One region of the Streptomyces kanasensis genome, then DNA from elsewhere that is predicted to be linked to it. Evidence: riboswitches for the same ligand, from Rfam matches in the RefSeq annotation. Region 1 holds a riboswitch; each other region holds the start of a gene.

Region 1 (10,130 bases):
GTGGCGTCGCGCGCCGTGCGGGGCGCGTCGCGCGCACCGCCGCTGCCGGGCCGGCCGTCGCCTCCGGGCGCGGTCGTCCGGATGCCGAGCATGCGCAACCCCCTTCGCTCTGACGTCGCCTGCACACCCCGTCCTTCCGTGTGCGGCACGGGAACGGATGCGTTCATCCCTGCCCGGTACGGCCCGGTGCCGGGGTACGGCTCACCGGGATGGCCGACAGGCGGGTCCCCCGGCCGGTCAGTCGCCGGTGGGGCGGGGGTGCGCGCTGTCGGCCCGGCCACCCGGCCCGAGCAGGCCCGTCGGCTCGAACGGCTGCCGGGCGGCGAGGCGGGGCAGTTCCCTGCGGGACAGCGCCGTGACCACGGGCGGCATGGCGGCGCGGACGAGCTGGGTGGCCCGCAGCCAGGACGGCACGTAGACGGCGGCGCGGCGCCGTTCGATCGCGGTGACCAGCCGGCCGGCGACGTGGGCGACGGGGTACACCTTGCGGGCCGGGCGCGGCATGTGACCGCGCAGCTCGCGCAGGACGGCGTGCGCGTCGACGTCGCGGATCATGTCGGTGTCGGTCCAGTTGATGTAGGCGATGCCGACGCCGACGCGGCGGTGCGCCACTTCGGCCCGCAGCGCGTGGGCGAAGGACTCGACGCCGGCCTTGGAGGCGCAGTAGGCGCTCATCATCGGCGCGGCGCCGATGGACGCCAGGGAGGCGACCTGGAGGAAGTAGCCGCGGGTCTCGTACAGGGCGGGGAGGTGGGCGCGTGCGGTGGCGGCGCTGCCGATCAGGTTCACCTCGATGACGCGCCGCCAGACGGCCGGGTCGGACTCGGCGAAGGGGCCGCCCTCGGCGATGCCCGCGTTCGCGACGACGACCGACGGGGGGCCGAACCGCTCGGCGACCTCCGCGGCGACCCGCGCCATGCGGGCGTCGTCGGTGACGTCGACCTCCCAGCAGGACGCCTCGCCCGGCAGCCGGACCCGCACCCGGGCGAGGGTCTCCTTCTCCCGCCCGAGGAGCGCCACCCGGGCCCCGCGCTCGGACAGGAGGCGGGCGATGGCGGCGCCGAGGCCGCGCGCCGCTCCGGTGACGACGGCGGTCCGGCCGTACAGCGGACTCACCGGCACGGCCCCGGCGCCGCCCCTCACGCCGGGCCCCGCCTGGCCCGGCGGGTGGCGGTTCGGCCGGTGGCGCTGCGCCCGGCCGGGGTGCGGCCGGTGGCGGTGCGGGCCGCGGGGCTGTGGCTCGCGGGGGTGCGGGCCGCGGCGGTGCGGTGGTCCATGGGGCGCCTCCTCCGACACGGCCGTGGGTGGCCGTCGTGTCGACGCTAGGCGCACCGCCGCGCGCCGGCTCGGGGCCGGGGGCCCATCGGGTGACGGGCGGGGGCGCCGTACGCGGGGCCGTTCAGCAGGTGGCGACGTACGCGACGTGGCCGTGCCGGCCGGTGTAGCCCTCGCCGATCGTGGTGGTGGTCCCGGGCTGCGCGGGGTGGCAGAGGCCCTCGGCGCCGTCCTCGTAGACGACCTTGACGTCGAGGCTCGTGGCGCAGTCGTTGGTGACCTGCGTGTAGCGCCAGCTCTGCCAGTGGGTCACGCACGGCGCGACGGGCTCGGAGGCGGCACGCTCGGCGGCCGTCGGGGTGGCCGCCGTGGCGGGCGGGGCCAGGACGGTCACCCCGGCCAGCAGGGCGCCGAGTCCCGCGCCGACCGTGGTCCGTGCCGCGCGAGCCGCCCGGGCGGTCCGTGCCGTGCGCCGGGTCTGGGCGTTCATGGGAGGGGTCCTCTCGGTCGGTGACGGTGACGGCCCCAGGCTAGGAGCCCGAAATGCACCCGTGTTAACGAGGCGTAACGGGGTCGTAACACATGGTGCAATGGTGAAGCATCTGCGTTCCGCCGTCGCGCGGGCCGCCGACGCCCGGCCGGCCGTGTCCTGGGCGGAGGTGGGGCGTTGATCCCGGTATGACCAAGACCCAGCGTGTTCTCGCCGCCCTCGCCGTCGCCGCCGGGGCCTCCGCCCTGGCCGCACCGGCCGCGCACGCGGCCCTCGTGCCCGCCCCCGGCCCGCAGGGCCCCTCCCTGCTCAGCCAGGTCGACGACCTCGCGGTCAGCGGCATCGATCCCCAGTACCGCTCGCAGGTGCCGCGGATCACGGAGCAGTTCGGCGGCCTCAGCGGGATCCAGGAGCTCGGTCAGCTCCGCCAGGTCGTCGCCCCGGTGGCACCGGCCCTGGGCCTGGTGCCCGGGATCGGCTGAGCCCGGCCCTCCGGTCCGCACCCCGTCCCTCCGGCACCGCTCCGGACGGCACGGCGAGACGCCCCGCGACCCCCGTCGCGGGGCGTCTCGCCGTCCGCCGCCCCGCCGTCCCGCCTGCCTTGCCCACTCGCCTCCCGCCCCGCCCGGCGGCGCGCCGCCGGCGCCGTGCGCGCGGGGCGCCCGGGGGTGGCGGTGCCGTCCGGTGAGCGGGCGCCGTCCGGTGCGGCGCGGCGCACCCGGTGCGCGGCGCGGCACCCGCCGGCGCGCGGTGCCGTCCGGTGCGCCTCTCCGCCGTCTTCCGGCCGTCCCGGCCCTCGCCCGGGCGGGGCCGGGCTCCGCCGCGCACGGCGGTACGGGGGCCGGAACCGCCCCCCGTTGTGGCGGACGTCTCCCCACCGTCCCGAACACCCCGCGCTAAGCTGTGCGGGTGACTCTTCTCGTGATGCGCCGCCACGTGGACTACGTGCGCGTCACGACCATGAGCTGTCTGCGCCAGGACTGACTTCCCCCTCTCCACCTCTCCACCGGTCCTGCAGCGGACGCACGCTCTCCGGCACACCCACGCCGGCGCCTTCCGTACGCCGCGATCCCGCCAACATCGGGAAGCGGGGCCTCGTCACACTCGAAACGGAAGGCCACCATGCCGGCCATGACTGCCGCCACCACCCGCTCGCTGCCCGTCATCGACCTGTCCGCGGCGGACGACCCGGCGACCCGGGACGCGTTCCACCGCGACCTGCTCGCCGCGGCCCGCGACGTCGGGTTCCTCCACCTCACCGGTCATGGCGTCACCTCCGGCGAGACGGCCCGCCTGCTGGAACTGACCAGGGCGTTCTTCGCCCTCCCGGAGGCCGACAGGCTGGCGCTGAGCAATCTGAACTCGCCCCACTTCCGCGGTTACACCCGCGTCGGGCACGAGCTCACCGGGGGCCGTTCCGACTGGCGCGACCAGCTGGACGTCGGCGCCGAGCGCCCGCCCGTCCCCGTGGGCCCGGACGACCCGGCGTACCTCTGGCTGGAGGGCCCCAACCAGTGGCCGTCGGCGCTGCCGGAGCTGCGCACGGCCGTCCTCGCCTGGCAGGACCGGCTCGCCGGGGTGGCCCACCGGCTGCTGCGCGAGCTGCTCACCGCCCTGGGGGCGCCGGCGGACTTCTTCGACGGGGCGTTCGCGGACCGGCCGCACCTGCACACGAAGCTCATCCGGTACCCCGGGTCGGCGCCGTCCGGGGCGGCCCAGGGCGTCGGCGCGCACAAGGACTACGGTTTCCTGACCCTTCTCCTCCAGGACGAGGTCGGCGGCCTGCAGGTGCGCTCCGGCGACGGCTACCTGGACGTGCCGCCGCTGCCCGGCGCGTTCGTCGTGAACCTCGGCGAGCTGCTGGAGATAGCGACCGACGGGTACCTCTCGGCGACGGACCACCGGGTCGTCAGCCCGCCCGGCGCGGTGGAGCGGTTCTCCGTGCCGTTCTTCTACAACCCCCGCCTGGACGCGGTGATCGAGACGGTTCCCGGCGCCTACCTGGAGCACGCGCCGGGCGTCGCCCAGGACGGCGCCAACCCGCTGCACGCCGAGTACGGCCGCAACGAGCTGAAGGGATGGGTGCGCGCCCACCCGGAGGTGGCCCGTCGCCACCACCCGGAGCTCGTGGCCGGCTGACCGCGCCGCCCGACCGCCCGCGCCCGCGTACGGGCCGGACGGTCCTCCGTTTCACGCCGCCGGCGCGCCGCCCCGGGGGCGCGCCGGCTCGAAGCCGGCGAGCATCCGCTCCAGCGCCTCCTGGTCGGGCCCGACGAACGGGTCGGTCGCGGGCGCCTTCGCGAGGGTGTCCAGCATCCGCCCGGTGATGCCGACGGCGGGCGGCAGGTGCACGGAGAGCACGGTCTCCGGGTCCATCTCGCGCAGCGGCCGGAGGCCGGCCAGGAACCCGTCGCGGTCCACGATGTGCACCCACGGGCTGTCGACGGTCGCCCACAGCAGCTGCGCCCCCTCCAACTCGTCCGCGTCCAGCACCCCGGCGTCCCCGCTGTCGGCCAGTTCGGAGGTCGGCATGGGGCCGCCGAAGCAGTCGGAGCTGAAGCAGGTGCGGGAGCGGTCGTCGTAGAAGCCGACGGTCGCCGGGTTGTCGAAGAGCGGCGGCCGGAAGGCGTACAGGGTGCGGTCGCCGACGTCGAGGGACTGTCCCGGGTTCAGCAGGAAGACCCTGCTCGTGGGCAGGGGCCGCTCGGTGGACATGATGCCCGCGCCGATGTACGTGGTGACGACGCGTGCGTCGGGGGCGGCTTCCAGCAGGTCGAAGAGCCCGCCGGTGTGGTCGCGGTCGGGGTGGGTGAGCCAGATCCAGCGCACGTCGACCGGATCCATCACGGAGCCGAGCCGGGTGAGGAAGTCACGGTCGGGGAGGCCGAGCCCGGTGTCGACGACCACGGGCTCGCGGGCGTGCAGGACGAAGGCGTTGACGGTGAGGAAGCCCATCCCGGGGACGGGGAGCGAGTCCCCGAGGACGGTGATGTCACGGCCGACCTTGTGCGTGGTCATGGCGGCGCTCCGTTGCACCCCCCGGGGGTGGGCGTTCGCGGCCGCGCGGGTCCTCCGGTACGTCCATCATCGCCCCGGCCGTGCCACCTCCGCACCCCGCGCGGGTCGCCGTACCCGTACCGCCCGGAAGAGGGTTCCGGCGCGCGGCGACCGCGTCGCCCGGTGACGATGGGCTCCGGACGGCCACGAGGACGGCCAGGGCGGCGCGGGCAAGGACAGCGGGGACGCCCGAGGACAGCCGGACCCCGAGGACACCCGAGGACATGCGAGGAAAGGGGACACCGTGGGCGACGACGCGGCGGCGGCACACGCGGGCGGTACCGGCGGCGCGCCGGGCGGGGGCGCACACGACGCGCCAGGTGCGGGGCCGGGTGGTGGGCCGGGACCCGAGCGGTGGGCGTACATCGGTTCGTACACCTCGGGAGGTGGCCGCGGCATCACCGTCGCGGCCGTGGACCCCGGGGACGGGGCGCTGACCCCGGTCGCGGTGGTCGCCACCGCGCCGAACCCGGCGTGGCTCGCCCTCGACCGGCGGGCCGGGGTGCTGTACGCGGTGAGCGAGACGGACCCGGGCGCGGTGACCGCCTTCCGGGCCGACGGGCCGCGGCTCACCCCGCTCGGCCCGCCGGTCGGGGTGGGCGGCGCCGGGCCGACCCACCTGGGGCTCGCCGGCGGCAGGCTGCTGACCGCGAACTACGCCTCCGGAAGCGTGAGCAGCCTGCCGCTCGCGCCCGACGGCGCCGTCGGCGGGCCGCCCGTGGTCCTCGCGCACCACGGTTCCGGCCCGGACCCGGACCGGCAGGAGGCGCCGCACGCCCACCAGGTCGTCGGGGACCCGGGCGGCCGCTGGGTGCTCGGTGTGGACCTGGGCACGGACTCCGTGCGGGTCTGCGCGCCCGACCCGGACACCGGCGGGCTGCGGGTGCACGGCGAGGCGGCGCTGCGGGCGGGTTCGGGGCCGCGACACCTCGCCTTCCACCCGGACGGCGAGGTGGTCTACGTCCTGCACGAGCTGGCACCGCAGCTGACGGTGTGCCGGTGGGACGGTGCGTCAGGAGTGCTGCAGCCGCTCGCGGAAGTCGCCGTGGACACCGACCCGGCTCCGGAGGGCGGCCGGCTGCACCCGTCGGTCGTCGGCGTCGCGGCGGACGGGCGCTTCCTGTGGGTGGCGGTGCGCGGCAGCGACAGGCTGCTCACGCTCTCCCTGGAGGACGGCGCGGAGAAGCCCCGCGTCACGGGGAGCGTGGGCTGCGGCGGCGTCTGGCCGCGGGACGTGGTGCTCGACGCCCCGGGCCGCCGCCTGTACGTGGCCAACGAGTGGTCCGGCGACGTGACGTGGTTCGACGTGGACCCGGAGACCGGGACGCCACACCCGGCGGGTGCCCTGGAGCTGCCGGCCGCCGCCTGCGTCGTCCTCGACTGAACGGCCCCCTCGCGGCCGGCACGGCAAGGGTGCCGGGACGCGTCGCCGTCCCGGCACCCCGCGCCGACGGTGTCCGTCAGCGCACGCGGCCGTAGTAGACCGCCTTGGACCAGATCCGCTCCTGCTTCACCACCGAACCGGCCTTCGGGGAGTGCCAGATCTTGTTGCTGCCGGCGTAGATGCCGACGTGGTAGACCCGCCCACCGGAGTGGAAGAACACCAGGTCGCCCTTCTGGCGGCCGGCGGCCGAGATGTGCCGGGTCTTGTTGTACTGCTGCTGCGCGGTGCGCGGCAGCGTCTTGCCGGCCTGCTTGTAGGCGTAGAGCGTGAGCCCGGAGCAGTCGAACCGCTTCGGGCCGACGGCGCCGTACTTGTACGGGGAGCCCTTCTTCGAGGCCGCCACGTTGAGCGCCTTGACGGCGGGCGCGGGAGCCGCGGCCTCCGCTTGCGGGGCGACACCGGGGGCCAGGAGCGAGCCGCAGACTGCGGCGATGGTGAGAGCCGAGACCGTACCGGTCCGGGACAGCACGGACGGGACATTCATCTGCGCGGTCATGCGCAACCCTTCGTCATCCGCCTGCGAAGGATGACCTGTCGGGTTCGGGCTGGCGAAGTTGCCCGGCCGCTGACGCGGCTTCACCCCAAGGGACGGCCGTGGTGCACACGTCCCGTACTGCTGGGTCCTCCACTCCTGCCGATTCACATACCGTCGACTCAGTCATCCGGGCAGCGGCAGGACTCGGCGTCCGCCCGGACCGCCCCGCCACGGCGGCGAGGGCTTGTCGTCGTCACGGATCTTGACCCATGTCGAGCCGAAAGTTCGAACAGATTCGGCTTTTTGTGAGACTCCTCACCGCTCACCCCTTCCTGACATTCCGGGTGTTTCCGGGCAGGGCGAGATGGCCTGAAACCCCCTGTGAACAGGGGGATTCACGGCGGAATCACCCCTTCCGATTACGACTGTCCGCGCGGTGCCGCCGCAGCCTGCGATCCGGGTCTCGATGCACGGGTGAATACCGGTCACCCAGGTGCGCCCCACAGCTCGTTCGATTCCAGCCGGTCCGTCGCTCCCCGGCACGGGACGCGGCCCGGGGCCGGTCGCATCGGGGCGCCCCGTACCGGAACGCCCCGTACCGGAACGCCGGCGTGCGCGCCCCCGTACGCTTCCGTGCCCCGGAACGGTTCCCTCCGGCCTGCGGCCGGGTTCAGCGTGAGGGCTGTACTCCCGGCATGAGGGCGATCCAGGTGTTCTCGCTCTCCTTCAGGACGTAGATCGGATCCGTCCTGCGCTGCCAGTCCAGGGGCACGACGTAGTAGCGGCCCGCGCGTTCCAGGAGGAGGCGCAGTCCCGTGTAGCGGTGGCGGTGCGGGAGGTCGGCGCCGAGCTGCTCGTACGTGACCGTCGGTGAGGCGATGGCCAGCCGCTGGGTGCTCAGGACGACGACGGCGGGCCACCGGCGCACGGTGCGCGCACGGTCCCGGGCGTCCCGCTCGCCGAGGTGCCCGGCCACGAGCGTGAGGGACCAGAACAACAGGAGGAGCGCGGCGAAGACCGGTACGGCCCTGCCCCACAGGCCCTCCGGGCGTCCGCCCCGCACGGTCGGGCTCTGCCCCAGCAGGAGGCCCACGGCGAGAGTGAGCGGCGCGACCCAGCCGTAGGGCTGGATCCGCTGCCACAGGACCAGCAGCACCAGGCCGGCGACCGCGAACACCAGGTGGAGGCGCGCCAGCCACGCGAGGACCGTCGCGGCGGCCCTGACCGGCGGCCGCTCGCGAGCGCCGGCCCGCGCGAACAACAGGACCACCACCAGGACCGCGCCGACGGTCAGGACCTCCAGGCGGAGCAGGTGGAGGCTCTGCAGCGCCAGGTGGGAGAAGGCGAAGTCGAGGGACGCGGGCCCCAGGTGGAAGTACCCGTAGAAGCGTCCCGTGTAGATCGCGCCGAGGTAGAACATGAGGGCCGCGACGAGCGACGCCTGCGCCACGAGGGCCTTGACGAGCGCGGTGCCCGACGTGTCGCCGCCGCCCGCCCGGCCCTTGGCGAGGGGTTGCTCCGCCGGGGCCCCGCTCACGGGGCGTCGGGCGGGACTTCGACGCCGGGACTCTCGGGACCCGGGGGCTTGGGCCCGGGGGTCTTCGGGTCGGGGCTGGCGACCGTCTGGGTGGGCGCGACCCCGGGGTCCGTCGTCGTCGCGCCCCGGTCGGTGGGCGGTTGCGGGACCTGGGGCACCTGGTAGTGGCCGGTTCGGCTCGCGTACGGCGACGACGGCGTGCCCGGCGGCGTGGCGGTCGGCGACGCGGGCAGGAGGCTGCTCGACGGCGACGCCGGCGGGTCCCCCGGCTCGGAGGACGAACCGCAGGCGGCCGCTCCCCCGACGCACACCAGAACCAGCACACCGGTACGGGCGGCGCGCCCGATCACCCCGTCGACCATGTGACCTCCCGAGTCGCCGGTGAGCGTAGCCCCGTCGGGCCCGCGCTCCCGCGCGCCCGGCGGCCGGGCCCGGGCGCGCCCACCCGATCGGCCGCACACCCGGTACCGCGCCGCTGCCGGGCGCCGGCCCCGAGAGGTGCGTGCCCCGGGCGTCGGGACCGGCGGTGGCGGTCGGGGGAACGCCGGTCGGCCGGGGACCCGCGGCCGACTGCCGCCGGCTTGGCGGCCGACGACGCGCCCCCTGGCGTCCGAGCCGTCGGCGGGCGGGGTGGAGGTGGGGGCTGGGGCCCGCCCACCAGCGTCGGGCGCGGCGGGGCGGAGGGAAGTGCAGGCGACCGCGGGCACCCCCTCCGAAAGCCGGCGGATCGCCTTCCGGCCCCCGCCCTCCGCTCCCCCGACGGGCACGCCTCGACCGCGTCGTCCTCGTGGAGCGCGGCCACGTCGGCCGCGCCGCGCCTCGGACCGGCCGCCGGAGCCGTGCTCACGGGGGGCGTCGATCCGGCGCTCGTCGGCGTCCCGGCGGCGGTGCCCGCGGACCTCGGGTCGCAGCTGCTGACCGGCGGGCGGCTCGCCGCCGCGGCCCGCCCGGACACCCCCTCGGCCGAGCGGTGGCCGCGTCACCCTGCGTGACGCGGCCACCCATCCGTGCGCCTGCGTGCCGCCGGGCACCGGCCCGCGCGCGGTGGTCGACGACGCCGGCACGCCGACGCTCGTCCGGCGTAACGCCCCCCGTCCCGCCGTCCGGGCCCTGCTCGTCCCCACCTGCAGGGCCGTCGCCCCGGGGCCGCCGGCCACGGCGGCGGGACCGTCCGGCCGGCCGACATGGAAACCACCGATCCGGGAATGCGTCACCGGGTGTGATCGTTGATCCCCGGATGTACCGACCGATGACGACGTAAGGATCGACCGCCCGTGAGCAAGGTCCCCTCCCTCATCCTGAACAACGGTGTCTCCATGCCGCAGCTCGGCTTCGGCGTCTGGCAGGTCCCGGACGACGAGGCGGCGAGCGCCGTGGGCACCGCCCTGGAAGCCGGTTACCGGAGCGTCGACACCGCCGCGGTCTACGAGAACGAGCGCGGCACCGGACAGGCCATCGCCTCCTCGGGCATCCCCCGCGAGGAGCTGTTCGTCACCACCAAGCTGTGGAACAGCGAGCAGGGCCACGACTCCACGCTCCGCGCCTTCGACGCCTCCCTGGAGCGGCTGGGCCTCGACTACGTGGACCTGTACCTCATCCACTGGCCCGTGCCGGCGCTGGACGCGTACGTCGACACGTACAAGGCGTTCGAGAAGATCCTGGCCGACGGGCGTGCCCGCGCCATCGGCGTGTCGAACTTCCTGCCCGAACACCTGGAGCGGCTGATCGACGCCACCTCCGTGGTCCCGGCCGTCAACCAGATCGAGCTGCACCCGCAGCTCGCGCAGTCCGAGTCCCGCGCCTTCCACGCCCGCCACGAGATCGCCACCGAGGCCTGGTCGCCGCTCGGGCA
Region 2 (10,130 bases), on a different contig from region 1:
GGATCGAGACCTCCGCCCTCCAGGCCCAGGTGCGGGAGGTCCGCACGGCGCAGGAGGCGTCCCCCCAGGCCGACCAGCTGATCCGGGCCACCGGCGACCTCAGCCGCGAGAAGCTCAACGGCATGATCTTCGACCGGGTCGTGGAGCAGGTCGCCGCCGACGCCGGGATCACGGTCAGCCGCAAGGAGGTCCAGGAGACCCGGCGTGCCGCCGCCCGCCAGTACGGCGGGGACGCGCAGCTCGCCGCGATGCTGCTCCAGCAGCAGGGCATCGCCCCCGACGAGATCGACGCCGTCGTCCGCCGCAACGTCCTGATGAACAAGATCGCCGACCGGCACGGCGCCTCGAACACCCCGGAGGGCCAGAAGAAGCTCACCGACCTGTTCACGGCCGCGTCGAAGTCCCTCGACATCGACGTGAACCCCCGGTACGGCACCTGGGACGACGCGAAGATCCAGCTCGGCCGCTACCAGGCCCCCTGGCTCCGCCAGGTCACCCGGGACCAGGGGGCGGCTCCGGAGGGCCTGTAGGTTCGAGGGGTGAACGCTGAGCACGCAGACACCCCCGCCACCGGCCGCGTCGTCCTCCTCACCACCAGCCACCGGGTCGCCCCCGGCGTGCTGTCCTGGCCCGCCTGGCAGGCGCTGCGCTCCGCCGACCGCGTGCTCTGCCCCGACGACCGCCACCCGCAGCTGCCGTACCTGCGCGAGGCGGGCGTCGAGGTCGCCGTCGCCGCGCCTACCGCGCAGGAGCTGGTCGAGGCGTGCGCCGGGGGCCGCACGGTGGTCGTCCTGGCCGCCGGCGAGGGCGACCGGGCGCTGACCGACGGCCTGGCCCGCCTCGCCGGCTCCGGCCGCGTCGCCATGCCGGACCTGGAGCTGCTGCCCGGCTCGTACGACCTGCCCGGCGCGCGCCTCCTCGACCTGGTCGAGGTGATGGACCGCATCCGCCGCGCCTGCCCCTGGTCGTCCCGGCAGACCCACCGCGGCCTCGCCAAGTACGCCATCGAGGAGGCGTACGAGCTGGTCGAGGCGATCGAGGACGGCGACCGCGAGGAGCTGCGCGAGGAGCTGGGCGACGTCCTCCTCCAGGTGGTCTTCCACGCCCGCATCGCGGAGGAGGACGAGGACGGGCCGTTCTCCGTCGACGACGTGGCGGGCACCCTCGTCGAGAAGCTCGTCCACCGCCACCCCCACGTCTTCGGCGACGCCACCGCGGACACCCCGGAGGAGGTCAAGGAGCACTGGCTCCGCACGAAGGCCGTCGAGAAGCAGCGGACCTCCGTGACCGACGGGGTACCGCTCGGCCAGCCGGGCCTCGCCCTCGCGTCGAAGCTCGCCGGCCGGGTGCGCACCGCCGGTCTGGACGTCCCGACGCCGACCGGTCCCGGCATCGGCTACGAACTCCTCGCCATGGCGGTGCGGGCCGAGGCCGAGGGGGTCGACCCGGAGGCCGCGCTGCGGGCCGCGGCCCGTACCTACCGGGACGCCATCCGCGCGGCGGAGGCCCGGCCGGCTGGGTAACGTGGCCCACCGGGCGTACGGGGCGGGCGAGTCGGGGGAGGGCGCGTGATGGCGTACGGGGAGAGGCTCACGGCCGCCGACGTCACCGCCCTGCTGGGGATCATGCGCGGCGCCGCGTGGCCCCGGGTCAGGGCGAGACTGACGGAGGACGACCTGGGGGACGCGGGCGGACTCGTGCTCATCGAGCAGGAGCTGCGTTCGGGCACGGACGACCGGATCGTCCGCGCCGGGCTGGAGCACTGGCTGCGCCACGCCGCCAAGCGGGACCCCCGCGCCCCGCGGCGGATCCGCGCCCTCGTCGAGGAGTGCGGCGGCGGTGCCGGCGACCGCGGCCCGGCCGACCCGCACGCCCCGTCGGACCCCTCGGGCCCGCACGACCCGTCCGACCCGCACGCCCCGCTGGGCCCGCACGCCCCGGGCGCATCCGGCCCCACCGGCCCCGCACCCACCGGGTCCGGGCCCGGGCCCGGACCCGGCGGTACCGCGCACGACGTGCGCAACACCGTCTCCGGCGGCACCGCCGCCACCGTCATCCAGGCCGGCACCATCGGCGCCCTGCACTACGGCCCGCCGCCCGCCCCCGACCCGGCGGTCTGGCTCGACGCGGCCACGGCCGACCCGCTCGCCCTCGGCGCCCGGCACGACGGCCCGTACGTCGAGCGGGACGCCGACACCGAACTGGACCGGCTCCTCACCGGGCCGGCGGGGCAGGGCGGCCTCGTGCTCGTCACGGGCGAACCCCTGTCCGGCAAGACCACCACGGCCTGGGCCGCCCTGCGCCGCGTCCTGCCCGACCGGCGGGTCTGCGTGCCCCCGGCCGGTAGCGACCTGCGGGACCTGCCCGAGCGGATGGCCGCCCGCGGCGGGCGGTGCGTCCTGTGGCTGGACGACCTCGAACGCCACCTCGGGCCGCACGGGTTGGACGCCCCGCTCCTCGCCCGGCTGACCGCCCGGGGCGTGCCGGTGCTCGCGACCATGTCCGACGCCGCGTACGACGAGCACCGCTTCGGCGCCCCGGGCCCCGCGCGGGTCCTCAGCCGGGCGCGGACGGTGGAGCTGGGCGCCGAGTGGAGCCTCGCCGAGACCGGCAGGCTCGTCGCCCGGGACGACGGGCGGCTGGAGACGGCGCTGTACTGGTGCGAGGGCCGGGCCGTCACCGCCTACCTGGCGGTCGGCCCCGACCTGTGGGAGGAGTGGCGGCGCGCGGAGCGCCCCACGCGCCACCCGCGCGGCCACCTGCTGGTGCGCGCCGCGATCGACCTGGCACGGTGCGGACTGCACCACCCGGTCCCCCCGGAGCTGCTGCGGGCGGCGTACCGGCACCACGCGCCCGACGACGCGGGCGACCTGGACGACGTCCTCGCCTGGGCGGCCCGCCCCCGCCTCGGCGTGGCCGGACTGCTCGTCGAGGAGGACGACGGATGGCGGGCGTACGGTTCCCTGGTCGCCGACGCGCTCGCGGACGACGGCTTCCCCCCGGTGCCGGACGCGGTGTGGGACCTGGCCCTGGCGCACGACCACGAGGCCGTGGCGCAGGCGGCCGGCCGGCACTACCGGGCGCGCGCCGAGGCGGGGGACGCCGTGGCGATGCACCGCCTCGCGCGGCTGACCGGCTCGGTGGAATGGCTGCGGAACGCCGCCGCCGCCGGGCACGGTCCCGCCGCGGCCGAACTGGGCCGCTTCCTCGCCGACCGGGGCGAACTCCGCGCGGCCGAGCCGTACCTCCAGCAGGCCGCCGAGGCGGGCGACGCCACCGCGGCGACCCGGCTGGGCCTGCTGCTCGTGGACCGGGCACACCGCTGGTTGAACGAGGGAGCGGCCGGCGGCGACCCCGAGGCGGCGCACCGGCTGGGCGACCTGCTGTTCGCCGAGGGCGACGACGCACGGGCCCTCGACCGCTACAGCGAAGCGCTCGTCGCGGGTCGCACCTCCGTCGCGGGGAGCCTCGGGGCGCTCCACCGCTACCGGGGCGAGGAGCTGCTCGCGCAGCTGTGGCTGCGCCGGGCCGCCGACGCGCTGGACACCGCCCGGCCGGTCGAGCGCGCCCCGGACCGGTTCCGCAGCCGGAACGCCACCGAGCTGTTCCTCCACGAGTGCGTCGCCCAGGGGCTCGGCGCGGCCGCGACGCACCTCGGCGTCATGTGCGAGCAGGAGCACGACCGCCCCGGGGCCGTCGACTGGTACACGCGCGGCCACGAGCTCGGCGACGCCTACGGCGCCTACCGGATGGCCCGCCTGCTGGCCGAGTACGAGCCGGAGGAGGCCGCCGCCTGGATGCGGAAGGCCGCCGACGCCGGGCACCCGGGTGCCGTGCGGGCCCTCGACGAGGGGCCGGATACCGTCGGGGGGTGAACGCTCCCCACGACCCCGCCGTCCCCCCCGAGCTCTTCACCTGGGAGTTCGCCACCGATCCGTACCCGGCGTACGCCTGGCTGCGGGAGCACGCACCCGTGCACCGGACGCGGCTGCCGAGCGGGGTGGAGGCGTGGCTGGTCACCCGGTACGCCGACGCCCGGCAGGCCCTCGCCGACCAGCGGCTCAGCAAGAACCCGGCGCACCACGCCGAGCCGGCGCACGCCAAGGGCAAGACGGGCATCCCCGGCGAGCGCAAGGCCGAGCTGATGACGCACCTGCTCAACATCGACCCGCCGGACCACACGCGGCTGCGCCGGCTCGTGTCGAAGGCGTTCACCCCGCGCCGGGTCGCGGAGTTCGCGCCCCGCGTGCAGGAGCTGACGGACCGGCTGATCGACGGTTTCGCCGCGAAGGGCGAGGCCGACCTCATCCACGACTTCGCCTTCCCGCTCCCCATCCACGCCATCTGCGACATGCTCGGGGTGCCCGCCGAGGACCAGGACGACTTCCGGGACTGGGCCGGGCAGATGATCCGGCACGGCGGCGGGCCGCGCGGCGGGGTGGCGCGGGCCGTGAAGCGGATGCGGGCCTACCTCGTCGACCTGATCCACCGCAAGCGGGAGGGGTTGGGGCGGGGCGGGGACGACGACCTGATCTCCGGGCTCATCCGGGCCTCCGACCACGGCGAGCACCTCACCGAGAACGAGGCCGCCGCGATGGCCTTCATCCTGCTGTTCGCCGGTTTCGAGACCACGGTCAACCTCATCGGGAACGGCACGTACGCCCTGCTCCGCGACGACGTGCAGCGCACCCGCCTCCAGCGGTCGCTGGCCGCCGGGGAACACGGACTGCTGGAGACCGGCGTCGAGGAACTGCTGCGGTACGACGGGCCCGTGGAGCTCGCCACCTGGCGCTTCGCGACCGAGCCGCTGACCCTCGGCGGGCAGCGCGTCGAGGTGGGCGAGCCGGTCCTGGTCGTCCTGGCGGCCGCCGACCGGGACCCCGAGCGGTTCGACCGGCCGGACACCCTGGACCTCGCGCGGAGCGACAACCAGCACCTCGGCTACGGGCACGGCATCCACTACTGCCTGGGCGCGCCGCTCGCCCGGCTGGAGGGGCAGACGGCGCTCGCCACGCTGCTGACGCGCCTGCCCGACCTGCGCCTCGCCGTCCCCCCGGAGGAGTTGCGCTGGCGCGGCGGACTCATCATGCGGGGACTGCGCACGCTGCCGGTGGAGTTCACCCCCGAAGCAAGCTGACACTCCGTCATGACTGTGATCTTCGCGTAATCTCCCCTGCATCGACTTGTGACTGGCGTTCGAATGCCGCTACGTTCACCGTCACCTCAGCAGTCACGCGAAAGGTTGAACGCATGCGCTCCGGGAACGGACGACACCGTCGACCCCGTCAGGCCCCCGCCCTCGTCGTCGCCGCGGGGGTGACCGGATCCGCGATCGCCCTGCCGTTGCTCGGCGCGGGCACCGCGTCCGCGGCCGACGCCGAGACCTGGAACCGGGTCGCCGAGTGCGAGACCGGCGGCATGTGGAGCGCCGACCTCGGCAACGGCTACTACGGCGGCCTCCAGTTCTCCCAGGAGACCTGGCAGGCGTACGGCGGCACGGCCTACGCGCCCCGCGCCGACCTCGCCAGCCGCGCCCAGCAGATCGCCGTCGCGGAGAAGGTCTTCGCCGCGCAGGGCGCCGCCGCCTGGCAGACCTGTGCCCCCATCGCCGGCCTGACCGTCGGCGGCGGCTCCACCACGGAGACCGACCCCGGCACCTCGCCCGCCCCGTCGGCGAGCGCCGAGGAGCCCGAGGCGTCCGCCGAGCCCGCCCCCGACGCCGGCACGCCCTCCACGGCGGACCGGCCCGCGACCGGCACCGAGGCCGCCACCGGCTCCGGCGCGCCCGGCTCGGGTGAGACCGGCTCCGGTGAGACCGGCGCCCCCGCGGGTTCCGGCGCCACCGCGTCGCCGACCGCGCCGGCGGCGACGCCGACCGCCCCGGGCGGGTCCACCGCCGAGCCGTCCCCGACGGCCCCCGGCGAGGCCCCCGTCGACGGCGGGGTCCCGACCCCCGCGTCCGGCACCGGCAAGCACCGCGGCGAGCCGGCCAAGGAGGAGGGCGCGGCCGGTCCGACGGCCCCGGTCCCCGGTGACGGCTCCGTCGACGCCGGCGCCGCGGTCGAAGGGCGCGGAACGGGTACGCCCACCTCGCGGGGTGACGCCACGGCACGTACCGCCGACGGTCTCGCGGCCGACGGCACGTACACGGTCCGGCCCGGCGACAACCTCTGGGCCATCGCGGACGCGCACGAGGTGCCCGGCGGCTGGACGGCCCTCTACGACGCCAACCGCGAGGCCGTCGGCACCGACCCGGACCTCATCGTCCCTGGCCAGAGCCTCGATCTCGCCCCGTCCGAGGGGTAGTTACGGGCTGAATGTCCGTTTCTCGGAAGTGAGACAAGAGTCTCTTCACCCCAACTGGTGCGTCGCCGCCGCCCGGTCCGTCCGTTTCGGCCCCTACCTGCGCAAACACCCGTAAGGGACAGGCAAGTAGGGGCAGATTGACCCGGATGTCCCCCTTTGAACTTCGGGGCGGTCTGTGATTACCGTCGAGACCAGCTCGCCACCGCGGGCCCCGTCCGACCGGTAACGCCGAATCCTGCCGCCGGCGACGGGAACAGTCGACGCTTCCAGCGCCGTGGGCAGGAGCGGGGGACCCAAGGTAAGCGCCGGGGCCGGGCCGTCCGAGGACGGCCGGGACCGGCTAGGGGTGAAGCCGTGCGCCACCCAGCGCACGGCCGGGCACTCACCAGGCCCGAACCCGACAGCTCACCTCGTAGGCGTCGGTGAGGAGACACAACCATGCTTTCTTCCGGCAAGCGCAAGCACCGCCGCCCGTCCAAGGCCGTCCGTTTCGCCGCCTTCGCCGGCATCACGGGTGCCGCCGTCGCCGCCCCGCTGCTCGGCGCCACGACCGCGAACGCCGCCACCGCCGCCGAGTGGGACCGCGTCGCGCAGTGCGAGTCCGGCGGCGACTGGTCGATCAACACCGGCAACGGCTACTACGGCGGCCTGCAGTTCTCCGCCTCCACCTGGGCGGCCTACGGCGGCACCGCGTACGCCCAGACCGCCGACAAGGCCTCCAAGTCGCAGCAGATAGCCGTGGCCGAGAAGGTCCTCGCCGGCCAGGGCAAGGGCGCGTGGCCGAGCTGCGGCGTCGGCCTGTCCGGTGCCGCGTACGACGGCGCCGCCGCCGAGCGCACCGCCGAGGAGCCCACCACGCGCAGCGAGCAGCGCACCGCGCCGAAGGCCGCGACGCCCAAGGCCGCCCCGAAGTCCTCCGGCACCGTCACCACCCCGACCGGTGCGAAGGTCGAGAAGGGCGACGGCGAGTACCGCGTCAAGGCCGGCGACACGCTCGGCTCCATCGCCACGGCCGAGAAGGTCACGGGCGGCTGGAAGAAGCTGTTCGACCTGAACCGGGACATCGTCTCCGACGCCGACCTGATCTACCCGGGCCAGCAGCTCCACCTGAGCTGACCCCCTCCCGCGGCGACCGGCCCCGGCCCGACGCGCCCTCCACCCGGGGGTGGGTCGGACCGGGGCCCTCCGTCGTCACGACTCCCGTACGAAACGGGGCGAACCGGGCCAGGACGGATGAGTGTCGACCCGCTCAGCGTGATTACTCATCAGTAGGGACGCTGTCAGTTCGTCCCGACTCATGGGTGGTTGTGCCCTTTTTCGTCCCAGGAGGCGGGCGGTCGCGGGCACCGGCCCCGGAGCCGGTTAGGCTCTTGCCGCAAGGGTGAAGCCCCTGCACTCCACGCGTCACATCCCAGAAGGAGATGCTCGTGCCGTCCATCGACGTCGTCGTAGCCCGGGAAATCCTGGACTCCCGAGGCAACCCCACGGTCGAGGTCGAGGTCGGCCTCGACGACGGCAGCACCGGCCGTGCTGCCGTCCCCTCCGGTGCCTCCACCGGTGCGTTCGAGGCCCTCGAGCTCCGCGACGGTGACAAGGACCGCTACCTCGGCAAGGGTGTCGAGAAGGCGGTGCTCGCCGTCATCGAGCAGATCGGACCGGAGCTCGTCGGCTACGACGCCACCGAGCAGCGCCTCATCGACCAGGCGATGTTCGACCTGGACGCCACCCCGGACAAGTCCTCCCTCGGCGCCAACGCCATCCTCGGCGTCTCCCTCGCCGTGGCGCACGCCGCCTCCGAGGCCTCCGACCTCCCGCTCTTCCGCTACCTGGGCGGCCCGAACGCGCACCTGCTGCCGGTGCCGATGATGAACATCCTGAACGGCGGCTCGCACGCCGACTCCAACGTGGACATCCAGGAGTTCATGATCGCGCCGATCGGCGCGGAGTCCTTCTCCGAGGCCCTGCGCTGGGGCACCGAGGTCTACCACACCCTCAAGAAGGTGCTGAAGGAGAAGGGCCTGTCCACCGGCCTCGGCGACGAGGGCGGCTTCGCCCCGAACCTGGAGTCGAACCGCGCCGCGCTCGACCTCATCCTGGAGGCGATCAAGCAGGCCGGCTACACCCCGGGCCGCGACATCGCGCTCGCCCTGGACGTCGCCGCGTCCGAGTTCCACAAGGACGGCGCCTACGCCTTCGAGGGCAAGTCCCGCACGGCCGCCGAGATGACCGAGTACTACGCCGAGCTCGTCGAGGCGTACCCGCTTGTCTCCATCGAGGACCCGCTGTTCGAGGACGACTGGGACGGCTGGAAGACCATCACCGAGAAGCTCGGCACGAAGGTCCAGCTCGTCGGTGACGACCTGTTCGTCACCAACCCCGAGCGCCTCGCCCGCGGCATCGAGGAGGGCGCGGCCAACGCCCTGCTCGTCAAGGTGAACCAGATCGGCTCCCTCACCGAGACCCTCGACGCCGTCGAGCTGGCCCAGCGCAACGGCTTCAAGTGCATGATGTCCCACCGCTCCGGCGAGACCGAGGACGTCACCATCGCCGACCTGGCCGTCGCCACCAACTGCGGCCAGATCAAGACCGGCGCCCCGGCCCGCTCCGAGCGCGTCGCCAAGTACAACCAGCTGCTGCGCATCGAGGAGATCCTCGACGACGCCGCGGTGTACGCCGGTCGCAGCGCCTTCCCGCGCTTCAAGGGCTGACGCCCGCCCGACGCCGCAGTTGCGCACGTCCCCGGCCACGGTCCCGTACCGTGTCCGGGGACGTCGTACGTCGTACGTGAGGAGGGGCGAGCCGATGGGCCAGGACCGGGACCGGTTCTCGACCGCGACGAGGCTGCGACTGCTCGGCGAGCAGACCGCCGCCCGCGTCTACCGCTCCCAGAACCGCCGGCAGGCGCGCCGCTCCCGGCTGACCGGCCGGGCCGCGTTCCTCGCCCTCGTGGTCTGCTCCATGGTCGTGGCCCTCGCCTACCCGATGCGCCAGTACGTGTCGCAGCGCGGCGAGATCGCCGAGCAGGAACGGCTCGCGGAGCAGGCGGCGGCCCGGGTCGAGCGGCTGCGCGACGAGAAGGCCCGCCTCCAGGACGACGCCTACGTCCGGCAGCTCGCCCGCCGGCACCTGCACTACGTGCTCCCCGGCGAGACGGCCTTCACCATGAACGACCCCGAGGCGGCGCGCGAGCACCGCCCCGACCAGGGCGGCACCGGCCGGCCCTGGTACTCGAACGTCTGGGACGGCGTGGACCGCGCCGACCAGGAGAACCGATAGCCCCGTAGTTCCACCAGGATCAAGGCAGGCATGGAAACGCCCCCTCCGCAGACCGAACGCACCGAGCCGACCGAGGCCGACGTCGCGGCCTTCCAGGACCAGCTCGGCCGCCCGCCGCGCGGCCTGCGGGCCATCGCGCACCGCTGCCCGTGCGGCAACCCCGACGTGGTCGAGACCGCGCCCCGGCTCCCGGACGGCACGCCGTTCCCGACGACGTACTACCTCACGTGCCCCCGCGCGAACTCCGCGATCGGCACGCTGGAGGCGAACGGCGTCATGAAGGAGATGACCGAGCGCCTGGCGCGCGACCCCGAGCTGGCCGCCGCCTACCGCGCCGCGCACGAGGACTACCTCGCGCGCCGCGACGCCATCGAGGTGCTCGCCGGCTTCCCCAGCGCCGGCGGCATGCCGGACCGGGTGAAGTGCCTGCACGTCCTGGTCGGGCACTCGCTGGTCGCCGGACCCGGCGTCAACCCCCTGGGGGACGAGGCGCTCGCGATGCTCCCCGAGTGGTGGGCGAAGGGCCCGTGCGTCGGCGCCGACCGGGA
Region 3 (10,130 bases), on a different contig from region 1:
CAGCAGCACCTCGCCGCACCTGCGGAGGGCCGCCACCACGGACGAGGGCGGGCGGGGCCTGTACCTGGTCTCGCGGTTCGCCGGCCGGTGGGGGACGCGGTACACGCCGAACGGCAAGGTCATGTGGACCGAGCAGTCCCTGACGGGCGGCGCGCCGCCGGCGGACGCGTCCGCCCTCTTCGACGACGCCGCGTGGTGAGGGCGGCCCGAGGCCGGCTGGGTCCCGGGGTCGGGATCCAGCCGCCTCGGGCCGCGCGGGGCGCGGCGGCGCGGTCACCGGACCGGGCCCCGCCCGGGCGGGGCGTCCCTTCCGGTCACAGGTGTCGGCGGACGCGGGACGCCTGCCGCTCGTACGCCGCGCGGGCCGTGACGGCCGCCTCCCGCGTGGCCACCTCGGCGACCGGCACGTCCCACCAGGCGGCCGCGCCCGGGGCGGCCGGCCCCGTCTCACCCGTCTCGACGTACACGCACGTGGGCCGGTCGGAGGCCCGGGCCGCGGTCAGCGCGGCCCTCAGCTCGCCGACGGTGGCCGCCCGAAGGACGTCCATGCCGAGGCTCGCGGCGTTGGCGGCGAGGTCGACGGGGAGCGGGTCGCCCGTGTACGAGCCGTCGGCGGTCCGGTAGCGGTAGGCGGTGGCGAAGCGCTCGCCGCCGGTCCGCTCGGAGAGGCCGCCGATGGAGGCGTAGCCGTGGTTCTGGACGAGGACGACGTTGATCGGCAGGCCCTCCTGCACGGCGGTCACCAGCTCGGTGGGCATCATCAGGTACGTGCCGTCGCCGACGAGCGCCCACACCGGCGTGCCGGGCGCGGCGAGCTGCACCCCGATGGCGCCCGGGATCTCGTAGCCCATGCAGGAGTAGCCGTACTCCAGGTGGTACTGGCGCGGGGAGCGGGCGCGCCACAGCTTGTGCAGGTCGCCGGGGAGGGAGCCGGCGGCGTTGACGACGACGTCCTCGTCGCCGACGACCGAGTCGAGGACGCCGAGCACCTGGCTCTGCGTCGGGACGGCCCCGTCGTCGTCCGCGCGGAACGCGGCGGTCACGGCGCCCTCCCAGCGCTCGCGGCCCGCGCGGTACTCGGCCTCGTACGCCGCGTCGACGCGGTACCCGGCCAGGGCCGCGGTGAGCGCCTCCAGCCCGGAGCGGGCGTCGGCGACGAGGGTGCGGGCCGCCATCTTGTGCGCGTCGGCGGGGTTGACGTCGAGGTTGACGAACCGGACGTCCGGGTGGGCGAAGAGGGTGCCGGAGGCGGTGGTGAAGTCGGTGTGGCGGGTGCCGACGCCGAGGACGAGGTCGGCGGTGCGGGCGATGTCGTCGGCCGCGGCCGTGCCGGTGTGGCCGACGCCGCCGAGGTCGGCGGGGTGGTCGTGGCGGAGGGACCCCTTGCCGGCCTGGGTGGAGGCGACGGGGATGCCGGTCGCGTCGACGAGCGCCCGGAGGGCGTCCTCCGCCTCGCTGTGGTGGACGCCGCCGCCCGCGACGACGAGCGGGCGCCGGGCGGCCCGCACCGCGCGGACCGCGGCGTCGAGCTCGGCCGGGTCGGGGGCGGGGCGGCGCACGGGCCAGACGCGTTCGGCGAAGAACTCCTCCGGCCAGTCGTACGCCTCGGCCTGCACGTCCTGCGGCAGGGCGAGCGTCACCGCGCCGGTCGCGGCGGGGTCGGCGAGGACGCGCATGGCGCGCAGCGCCGACGGCACCAGCGCCTCGGGCCGGGTGACGCGGTCGAAGGAGCGGGAGACGGGGCGGAGGGTGTCGTTGACGGAGACGTCGGCGTGCACCGGGTGCTCCAGCTGCTGGAGCAGCGGCTCGGCGGTGCGGGTGGCGAAGGCGTCGCCGGGCAGCAGCAGGACGGGGAGCCGGTTGATCGTGGCGAGGGCGGCGCCGGTGACGAGGTTGGTGGCGCCGGGGCCGATGGACGTGGTGACCGCCTGGGCGGAGAGCCGGTTGCACTGCCGGGCGTAGCCGACCGCCGCGTGCACCATGGCCTGCTCGTTGCGGCCCTGGTGGAACGGCATGGCCTGCCCGCCCGCCTCCAGCAGCGCCTGGCCGATCCCGGCGACGTTGCCGTGGCCGAGGATGCCCCAGGTGCCGGCGACCAACCGGCGCCGCACCCCGTCGCGTTCGGTGTACTGGACCGTCAGGAAGCGCACCAGCGCCTGGGCGACGGTCAGGCGGCGGGTCGGACGGCTCATCGGCACCTCACGGGCTCGGCGGGGCGTACAGGGGCAGGCGGGGGTCGACCGGCTGGTCCCGCCAGGTGGCGCGGACCCAGGCGTGGTCGGGGTGGTCGCTGATCAGCCAGGCCCGTTCGGCGCCCGGCCCGGCCATGACGTTGAGGTAGTACATGTCGTGCCCGGGGGCGGCGACGGACGGGCCGTGCCAGCCGTCGGGGACGAGGACGGTGTCGCCGTCGCGGACCTCCACGAGGAGGTCGGTGCCGCGCCCGTGCCCCGACGGGGAGACGCGGTGGTAGCCGAGGCCGGGGGCGCCGTGCCGGCCCGGGGCGACCTCGAAGTAGTAGATCTCCTCCAGGACGGACTCCTCGCCGGGGCGGTGCTCGTCGTGCTTGTGCGGCGGGTGCGAGGACCAGTTGCCGCCGGGGGTGAGCACCTCGACGGCGATCAGCCGGTCGCAGTCGAACACGTCGGCCGCGGCGAAGTTGTTGACCTGGCGGCTGCACGTGCCGGTGCCGCGCAGTTCGACGGGGACGCCGGACGCGGGGCCGTGACGGGCGGGCAGGCGCCGCTCGCACCGGGCGCCGGCGAGGGCGAACCGGCCGCCGCCGCGCGAGGTCAGCTCCACCCGCGCGTCCCGGGGGGCGTAGGCGAAGTCGGTGACGGCGGTGAAGACGTCGGCCCGGCCGGCGAGCGGGAGGGTGAGCCCGTCGACCTCGACGGTGCAGGCGCCGGCGAGCGGGAGCACGATCCACTCGCTGCCGCCGGTGTCGAAGGCGTGCCGCCCGCCGGGGGGCAGGGCGAGGACGCGCAGGGAGCAGTGGCCCCACCCGGCGGACTCGGGGGTGACGTCGACGGCGTACGGGCCGTGCGCCGTCGCCCCGGCGGGCAGGTGGTCGGATGCGGTCATGACTGCTCCCTGGGAGCCGGTGTCGGTGGCGGTGTCGATGGCGGCGCCGCCGGGGTGCCGGCGTGCCGGGGGTGTCGGCACGCGCCGGGCACGAGTGCGGCCGGGCGCACGGGGTGCCGGGGGGCGCGGGAGGGGCCCTTCGCGGGTGCGGGCCGCTCGGGCGGGGGTTCGGCGTACGGGCCCGGGGCGGGCGCGGTCGTACCGTCCGGTGGCGGGGCCGGGGGGCCGGTCGGTCAACACGGCGGTGCGGTCAGCCGTGGGCGGTACGCGCGGTGTGCGCCGGTCCGCCGGCGAGGAGGTCGTCCAGTTCGGCCGCCGTGGGCATCGCGTCGGAGCAGGCGAGCCGGGAGGCGACGAGGGCGCCGGCGGCGTTGGCGTACCGCAGCGTGCGCTCCAGCCCCCAGCCGGCCAGCAGTCCGTGGCACAGGGCGCCGCCGAACGCGTCGCCCGCGCCGAGGCCGTTGACCACGTCGACCGGTACGGGCGGGACCTCGGCGGCCGTGCCGTCGCGGTGCAGGGCGAGGACGCCCCCGGGGCCCCGTTTGACGACGGCGAGGTCGACCCCCGCGTCCAGCAGGGCGCGGGCGCACGCGAGGGGGTCGCGCAGACCCGTGGCGAGCTCGCACTCGTCGACGTTCCCGACGGCGACGGTCGCGTGGCGCAGGGCGCGGGCGTAGTGGCGGCGGGCCTCGGTCGCGTCGTCCCACAACACCGGGCGCCAGTCGAGGTCGAAGACGGTGGTGCCGGCCCGGTCGCGGGCCTCCAGCGCCGTGAACGTCGCGGTGCGGCTCGGTTCGGCGCTCAGTCCCGTGCCGGTCGTCCACAGGACCCGGGCGGCGCGGAGCGCGTCGAGGTCGAGCTCGTCGGGGCGGATCTCCAGGTCGGGGGCCTTGGGTCGGCGGTAGAAGTAGAGCGGGAAGTCGTCGGGCGGGAAGAGCTCGCAGAAGGTGATCGGGGTGGGGAGTCCGGCGACCGGGGCGACCCAGCGGTCGTCGACGCCGAAGTCCCGCAGCGCCCGGTGCGCGTAGGTGCCGAAGGGGTCGTCCCCGGTGCGGGTGACGACGGCGGCGGAGCGCCCCAGTCGGGCGGCGGCGACGGCGACGTTGGTGGGCGAACCGCCGAGGAACTTCCCGAACGTCTCGACCTCGGACAGCGGCACGCCGGTCCGGAGCGGATAGAGGTCGACGCCGATGCGGCCCATGGTGATCAGGTCGAAGGTCTCGGCGGAGTGGGGCATGCGCGTCGCTCCTGGTGCCGGCGGGCGGTGGGCAGGGGGCGGTGACCGCTGTCCCCAGGTCTACGGGGTGCCCGGGGCGGTGTCAACGCCGTGTACGGACATCCTGACCTCGTCCTGAGAGGATGTCCTGACAAGGTGTTGACAGGGCGCCGCCCACCCACTTGTATCCGAACCGTGCGACCGGGGCGGCCGGCCCGGGACCGGGGCGCGCCCGCGGGCGGCTCCCCTCACCCCCGTGGCCCCGTCGTCGTCCCTCGCCCGCCCCGCCGACCGCCCGCCGGGTGAAAGGACCGCCGTATGGACGCCGCCGGCCCCGTGTCGGGCCCCGCCGGTCCCCCGCTCCTGGACCGCATCAGGGTGGGCTCCGCCCCCGACTCGTGGGGGGTGTGGTTCGCGGACGACCCGCGGCAGGTGCCCTGGGAGCGGTTCCTCGACGAGGTCGCCGGGGCGGGGTACGAGTGGATCGAGCTGGGCCCGTACGGCTATCTGCCCACCGACCCGGCCCGGCTCGCCGACGAGACGGCCCGGCGCGGCCTGCGGGTCTCGGCCGGCACGGTCTTCACCTCGCTGCACCACGGGCCGGCCGTCTGGGACGCCACCTGGGCGCACGTCCGTCAGGTGGCGGCGCTCGCGCGAGAGGTGGGGGCCGGGCACCTGGTGGTCATCCCGTCGTTCTGGCGGGACGACCGCACGGCGGCGCTCGTCGAGCCGCCGGAGCTGACCGCCGAGCAGTGGACGCACCTCGCGCGCGGCACCGAGCGGCTCGCCCGCGAGGTGCGGGACCGGTACGGCCTGCGGATCGTCGTCCACCCGCACGCCGACACGCACCTCGACACCGAGGAGCACGTCGAGCGGTTCCTCGACGCCACGGACCCGGGGCTCGTGGACCTGTGCCTGGACACCGGGCACTACGCCTACTGCGGCGGTGACAGCGTCAAGCTGATCGAGACGTACGGCGAGCGCATCGGCTACCTGCACCTCAAGCAGGTCGATCCGGCCGTCCTCGCCGACGTCGTGGCGAACGGCGTCGCCTTCGGGCCTGCCGTGCGGCGCGGCGTGATGTGCGAACCGCCGTCCGGGGTGCCCGCCCTCCCCCCGGTCCTGGCGGCGGCGCAGCGCCTGGGCGTGGACCTGTTCGCCATCGTGGAGCAGGACATGTACCCGTGCCCGCCGGAAAAGCCGCTGCCCGTCGCCGTGCGGACACGGCGGTTCCTGCGCTCCTGCGGCGCCTGACGGCGTCCCCGCTCACCCGGAAGGGACCCTGGACCATGACCCAGCACGGGACGCTCGGCGTCGCCGTCGTCGGCACCGGCCGGATGGGCGCCGACCACGTCCGCCGCATCGACCGGGTGATCGCCGGGGCGCGGGTGGTCGCCGTCGCGGACGTGGACGCCGGGCGGGCCGCGGCGGTCACCGCGGCCGTGGACGGCTGCACGGTGCACACCGACCCGGCCGCCGCGATGGCGGCGCCGGGCGTCGACGCCGTCGTCGTCGCCTCCCCCGGCCCGGCGCACGAGGCGGCGCTGCTCACGGCGCTCGAGTACGGACTTCCCGTGCTCTGCGAGAAGCCCCTCACCCCGGACGCGGCGGCGGCACTGCGGGTGGTGCGCGCCGAGGAGCGGCTCGGGCGGCGGCTGGTCCAGGTGGGCTTCATGCGGCGGTACGACGCGGAGTACCTCGGGCTGAAGGCCCTGCTGGACGAGGGCGGGCTGGGACGTCCGCTGATGTTGCACCACCGGCACCGCAACGCCGCCTCGCCGCCCGGGTTCACCGACGCGATGCTCGTCGAGGACTCGGTGGTGCACGAGGTGGACGTGACCCGCTGGCTGCTGGGTCAGGAGGTCGCGGCGGTCACGGTGCTGCGCCCGAGGGCGTCGGGCAACGCCCCGGAGGGGCTCGCCGACCCGCAGTTCGTGGTGCTCGAGACGGACGGCGGCGCCCTGGCCGACGTGGAGGTCTACCTCAACTGCCGCTTCGGCTACCAGGTGCAGGCCGAGGCGGTGTGCGAGAGCGGCACGGCGCGGATCGGCGACGCGCACGGCATGCTCCTCACCACGGCGGGCCGCTGGGGCGGCCGGGTCGCGGCGGGGTTCGAGGAGCGGTTCGAGGACGCGTACGACCGCCAGGTGCGGGCCTGGGTGGACGCCACGCGGCGCGGTGAGGTCACCGGGCCGAGCTGCTGGGACGGGGGTACGCGGCGGCGGCCGTGTGCGAGGCGGGGGTGCGCGCGCAGGCCGGCGGGGGACGCGTGGAGGTGGCGCTCGCCGAACGCCCGGCCCTCTACGCCTGACGGGCAGCGGCGCCGGTGCGCTCCCGCCGGCGCGGCTGCCGGGGCGGGCACCGCGCCGCCGGACGGAGCAATGGGCGTGCGGCCGGGGCGGTGGCGCGCACAGTGGCCGGGACACCGTCTCCTCGAAGGGGGTCCCCATGCCTGGACGCATCCTGCTCGCCGCGCCGGCCCTGGCGTGCGCGCTCGCGGTGACCGCGGGTGCCGCCACGGCCGCCGTCGCGGCCGTCACCGACGCGGACGGCCGCGGCACGGGCGGGCGCGGCACGATCAGCGCCCACCCGGGCCCCCGCGGTACGGAGGTTCTCGGTACGAACCTCCCCGGTACGAACCTCCCCGGTACGGACGTCCCCGGTACGGACCTCCCGGGTACGGGTCTCCCCGGCCCGGACGGCACGGGTGCGGACGCCCCGGGCGCGGGCGGTCTCCTGTTCGGCGTGGGCAACGTCGTGCAGCGGCCGGAGCACCGGCCGGTGAACGACTGCGGCAACCAGGACGGCGGGGGCTGGTCCGCGGACGCTTCCGGCCTCACCGCGCCGCCGGATCCGGGGCAGGGCTCGGGGACCTGCCCCGGAGGGACGGTCAGTACGGCCCGTTGACGTTGTCGATGGAGCCGTACCGGTCGGCCGCGTAGTTGCACGCGGCGGTGATGTTGGCGACCGGGTGGTACGGGTCCAGCGGCGTGCCGGGCACGTGGTACGCGGTGAAGGTCGGGTCGATGACCTGGAGGAGGCCCTTGGAAGGCGTTCCGGCGGCCGCGTTGGAGTCCCAGTTGTTGATCGCGAGCGGATTTCCCGAGGATTCACGCATGATGTTCCGGTGAATTCCCTCGTAAGTGCCGGGAATTCCGTGCCGCGCCAGGACGTCCAGGGATTCCCTGATCCAGCCGTCGAGGTCGTCGGTGTACGTCTTCGCCTGCACGGGGGCCACGGCCGGGCGGGCCTGGGAGCGGTCGGCGCGGGCCGGCGCGGGGCGCTCGGCGGCCTTCGCGCCGAGCGTGAGCTTCATGCCGGGCCGGATGTGTGACGGGTCGTCACCGATGACCGGACGGTTGTCCTGGAACAGCTTCTTCCACCCGCCGGTGACCGCGTGGTCGGCGGCGATGCGGAAGAGGGTGTCGCCCGCGGCCACGGAGTACGTCGTGGGCTTGGCGGCGGTCACGGCGGCGGTCGGCGCGGCCGTGACCTGCGCCGGGGCGGCCAGCTGCGTCGTGGCGGGCGCCGCCGAAGCGGTCGTGGCGCCGACCAGGGGCAGGGCGAGAGCGGCTCCACCGGTGCTCGCGACGGCGAGGGTACGGGCGAGGCGGTTGTTCCTGGGACGGCGGTGCTTACCCTGTGCGGGCATGGGGGCGTTCCTCTCCGGCGCCTGCGAGGTGAGCTGTCGGGTTCGGACGGGAGATGTCCGGCGGTGGCCGCGGCCACCACTCCACCCCGAGCCGCTCCGGGAACCGGACCGGCGACTTACCTGGTTCCCCCGCTCCTGCCGTGCGTGAGTGGGTGCGGAGTCCGGAAGGCGGCAGGATTCGGCGTTCCCTCCGGAATGCGGTGACCGTAGACGACGGCGGTCGACGGGAACAAGGCCCGGAATTCCCACAGGTGATCAATTCCCAAGACCATTCCGCGTGAATTCCTTGACACCACAGGCCGTCCGGGAATGACGGGCGGTTCCCCGCGTGACCGACGTCACGGGACGCGCCGGCCGCGACCGGGCGACGCAATGCGCCCTCTACGGTGGCCAATTACCACTCACAACCCCAAAACACCCCAAGGGCCACTGACGGCGACGAACCGGACATGACCGCGCGTCGGAGCCGTTCGGGTGAGCGCGCCGCCCGGACGGGTCCGGGGACGCGCCGAGCGGTTGCGTCACCTCGACGAGCATTCAGGGTTAAATCGATCGGAAACGGCCAACAAAGGGATGGATAGTGCAAAAGACGGCATTTCTCATGGCTCACCGTCGGGTGTGGGCGACCTCGGCGGTGCTTCTGGGCCTCACCACGCTGGCGGCCACGACCACTCCCTCCGCGGCGGTGCCGGAATCCACCCGCGCCGCCGCGCCCGGATCGGCCCGCTCCGTCGTCGTCGACTGGGCGCGCACCACCGCGGAGACCGTCGACCAGAAGGGGAGCGCGTCCGAGGAGGTGCTCTGGCACGCCCTCGTCTCGGTCGCCGTCTACAACGCGGTCGTCGGCGTCGAGGGGCGCTACGAGCCCTACCGGTGGCGGGAGCGGGCACCCCGCCCCGCTTCGGCCGTCGCCGCGGCGGCGACCGCCGCCCACGACATCCTGCGTCACGCCTTCCCCCAGGCGGCGGGCAAGCTGGCGAAGGCCCACACCGCCTCCCTGGCGAAGGTGCCCGACGGGCCCGCGGAGGACGCGGGGGTGGCCTTCGGCCACCGGGCCGCCCGGCACGTCATCGACCTTCGCGCCGGTGACGGCTTCGGCACCAAGGTCGACTTCCCGCACGCGCCCGGCACCGGCGTCTGGCGCCCCACCCCGCCCGCGCACGAGCCCTTCGCCAGCGCGTGGCTGGGCCGGCTCCGCCCGCTGCTCATGGACCGGCCCGAGCAGTTCCGCCCGGGACCGCCTCCCGCGCTGACCTCCGCCCGCTACGCCGCCGAGCTCGAGGAGGTGAAGACCTTCGGCTCCAAGACCGGTTCACGGCGCACCCCGGCGCAGACCTCCACCGCGCTGTTCTTCACCAAGCTCGACCTCCAGGGGGCCCTGGCCGACCGGGCCGCCCGCCGGCGCCTCGACCTGGTGGACACCGCCCGCCTGTACGCCGCGGTCAACACCGTGCAGGCCGACACCGTCATCGCCGCCTGGGACGCGAAGCTCCGCTACGGCTCCTGGCGACCCGTCACCGCCCTCCACGAGGCGGCGAACGACGGCAACCCGCGCACCGAGCCCGCCCCCGGCTGGCAGCCGCTCCTCGAAACCCCCGCGCACCCCGACTACCTCAGCGGCCACGCCGCCACGGCCGGCGCTCTGACGCGGACGTTGACCCTGCTGTCCGGCAGCCCGCGGCTGGACCTGCGCATCACGTCGATCGTCGCGAAGGCCACCCGCACCTACACCCACGCCCGCGACTACGACCGGGACGCCATCGACGCCCGGGTGTGGGCGGGCATCCACACCCGCACGGCCGACGTGGTCGCCAACGCCACGGGCCGGCAGGTGGCGGCCTGGGCGCTGGGCCGGTACTTCCGGCCGGTGCGCGGCTGACGCGGCACGCCGACGCGCGGGTACGCCGGCGGAACGGGGTCCTCCCGTCCGCCGGCGTGCCCGCGCGCACAGTCGCACCGGGGACCGACCGGTACGCCGGCACGTCGAACGCGTCCCACGGGCGATCCGTGGCCCGAGGCGGGCGGAGCGGGGCGGCCTCGCTCCGGTCGTGGCACGTGGCCGCCCCGCTCCTGGCGCCCGCGATGACGCGGCCGCCGGCCCTCGTTCAGCTGCCGGTGGGGGTGACGCCGAACATCAGGGTGCGACGGGCGACGTCGTAGTGGACGGTTCCGGTGTTC

What was found. Region 1 has a riboswitch for cyclic di-AMP ahead of ACF053_RS01680 (C40 family peptidase). Riboswitches for the same ligand answer to the same signal wherever they lie in the genome.
Region 2: linked by a shared signal. The riboswitch ahead of ACF053_RS16145 (transglycosylase family protein) and the one ahead of ACF053_RS01680 (C40 family peptidase) in region 1 are both predicted to bind cyclic di-AMP.
Region 3: linked by a shared signal. The riboswitch ahead of ACF053_RS22695 (transglycosylase SLT domain-containing protein) and the one ahead of ACF053_RS01680 (C40 family peptidase) in region 1 are both predicted to bind cyclic di-AMP.

Annotation. Positions count from the first base shown of each region.
Region 1 is NZ_JBIBSF010000001.1:392,814-402,943, forward strand. Features, by position in the region: gene ACF053_RS01640 (polyprenyl synthetase family protein) at 1-92, opposite strand, end outside; gene ACF053_RS01645 (SDR family oxidoreductase) at 238-1,122, opposite strand; gene ACF053_RS01650 (hypothetical protein) at 1,140-1,277, opposite strand; gene ACF053_RS01655 (alpha-amylase) at 1,400-1,765, opposite strand; gene ACF053_RS01660 (hypothetical protein) at 1,954-2,247, shown strand; gene ACF053_RS01665 (isopenicillin N synthase family dioxygenase) at 2,897-3,904, shown strand; gene ACF053_RS01670 (MBL fold metallo-hydrolase) at 3,956-4,783, opposite strand; gene ACF053_RS01675 (lactonase family protein) at 5,187-6,206, shown strand; gene ACF053_RS01680 (C40 family peptidase) at 6,283-6,762, opposite strand; cyclic di-AMP (ydaO/yuaA leader) riboswitch at 6,766-6,928, opposite strand; gene ACF053_RS01685 (hypothetical protein) at 7,412-8,278, opposite strand; gene ACF053_RS01690 (hypothetical protein) at 8,275-8,640, opposite strand; gene ACF053_RS01695 (aldo/keto reductase) at 9,553-10,130, shown strand, end outside.
Region 2 is NZ_JBIBSF010000005.1:480,880-491,009, forward strand. Features, by position in the region: gene ACF053_RS16120 (SurA N-terminal domain-containing protein) at 1-530, shown strand, start outside; gene ACF053_RS16125 (nucleoside triphosphate pyrophosphohydrolase) at 540-1,523, shown strand; gene ACF053_RS16130 (hypothetical protein) at 1,572-3,875, shown strand; gene ACF053_RS16135 (cytochrome P450 family protein) at 3,872-5,137, shown strand; gene ACF053_RS16140 (transglycosylase family protein) at 5,251-6,306, shown strand; cyclic di-AMP (ydaO/yuaA leader) riboswitch at 6,567-6,740, shown strand; gene ACF053_RS16145 (transglycosylase family protein) at 6,745-7,422, shown strand; gene eno (phosphopyruvate hydratase) at 7,734-9,014, shown strand; gene ACF053_RS16155 (FtsB family cell division protein) at 9,109-9,582, shown strand; gene ACF053_RS16160 (DUF501 domain-containing protein) at 9,613-10,130, shown strand, end outside.
Region 3 is NZ_JBIBSF010000009.1:208,728-218,857, forward strand. Features, by position in the region: gene ACF053_RS22660 (SpoIIE family protein phosphatase) at 1-199, shown strand, start outside; gene iolD (3D-(3,5/4)-trihydroxycyclohexane-1,2-dione acylhydrolase (decyclizing)) at 315-2,192, opposite strand; gene iolB (5-deoxy-glucuronate isomerase) at 2,200-3,084, opposite strand; gene iolC (5-dehydro-2-deoxygluconokinase) at 3,335-4,321, opposite strand; gene ACF053_RS22680 (sugar phosphate isomerase/epimerase family protein) at 4,619-5,554, shown strand; partial or broken gene ACF053_RS22685 (Gfo/Idh/MocA family protein) at 5,590-6,611, shown strand; gene ACF053_RS22690 (hypothetical protein) at 6,749-7,207, shown strand; gene ACF053_RS22695 (transglycosylase SLT domain-containing protein) at 7,191-7,952, opposite strand; cyclic di-AMP (ydaO/yuaA leader) riboswitch at 7,958-8,113, opposite strand; gene ACF053_RS22700 (vanadium-dependent haloperoxidase) at 8,554-9,831, shown strand; gene ACF053_RS22705 (hypothetical protein) at 10,058-10,130, opposite strand, start outside.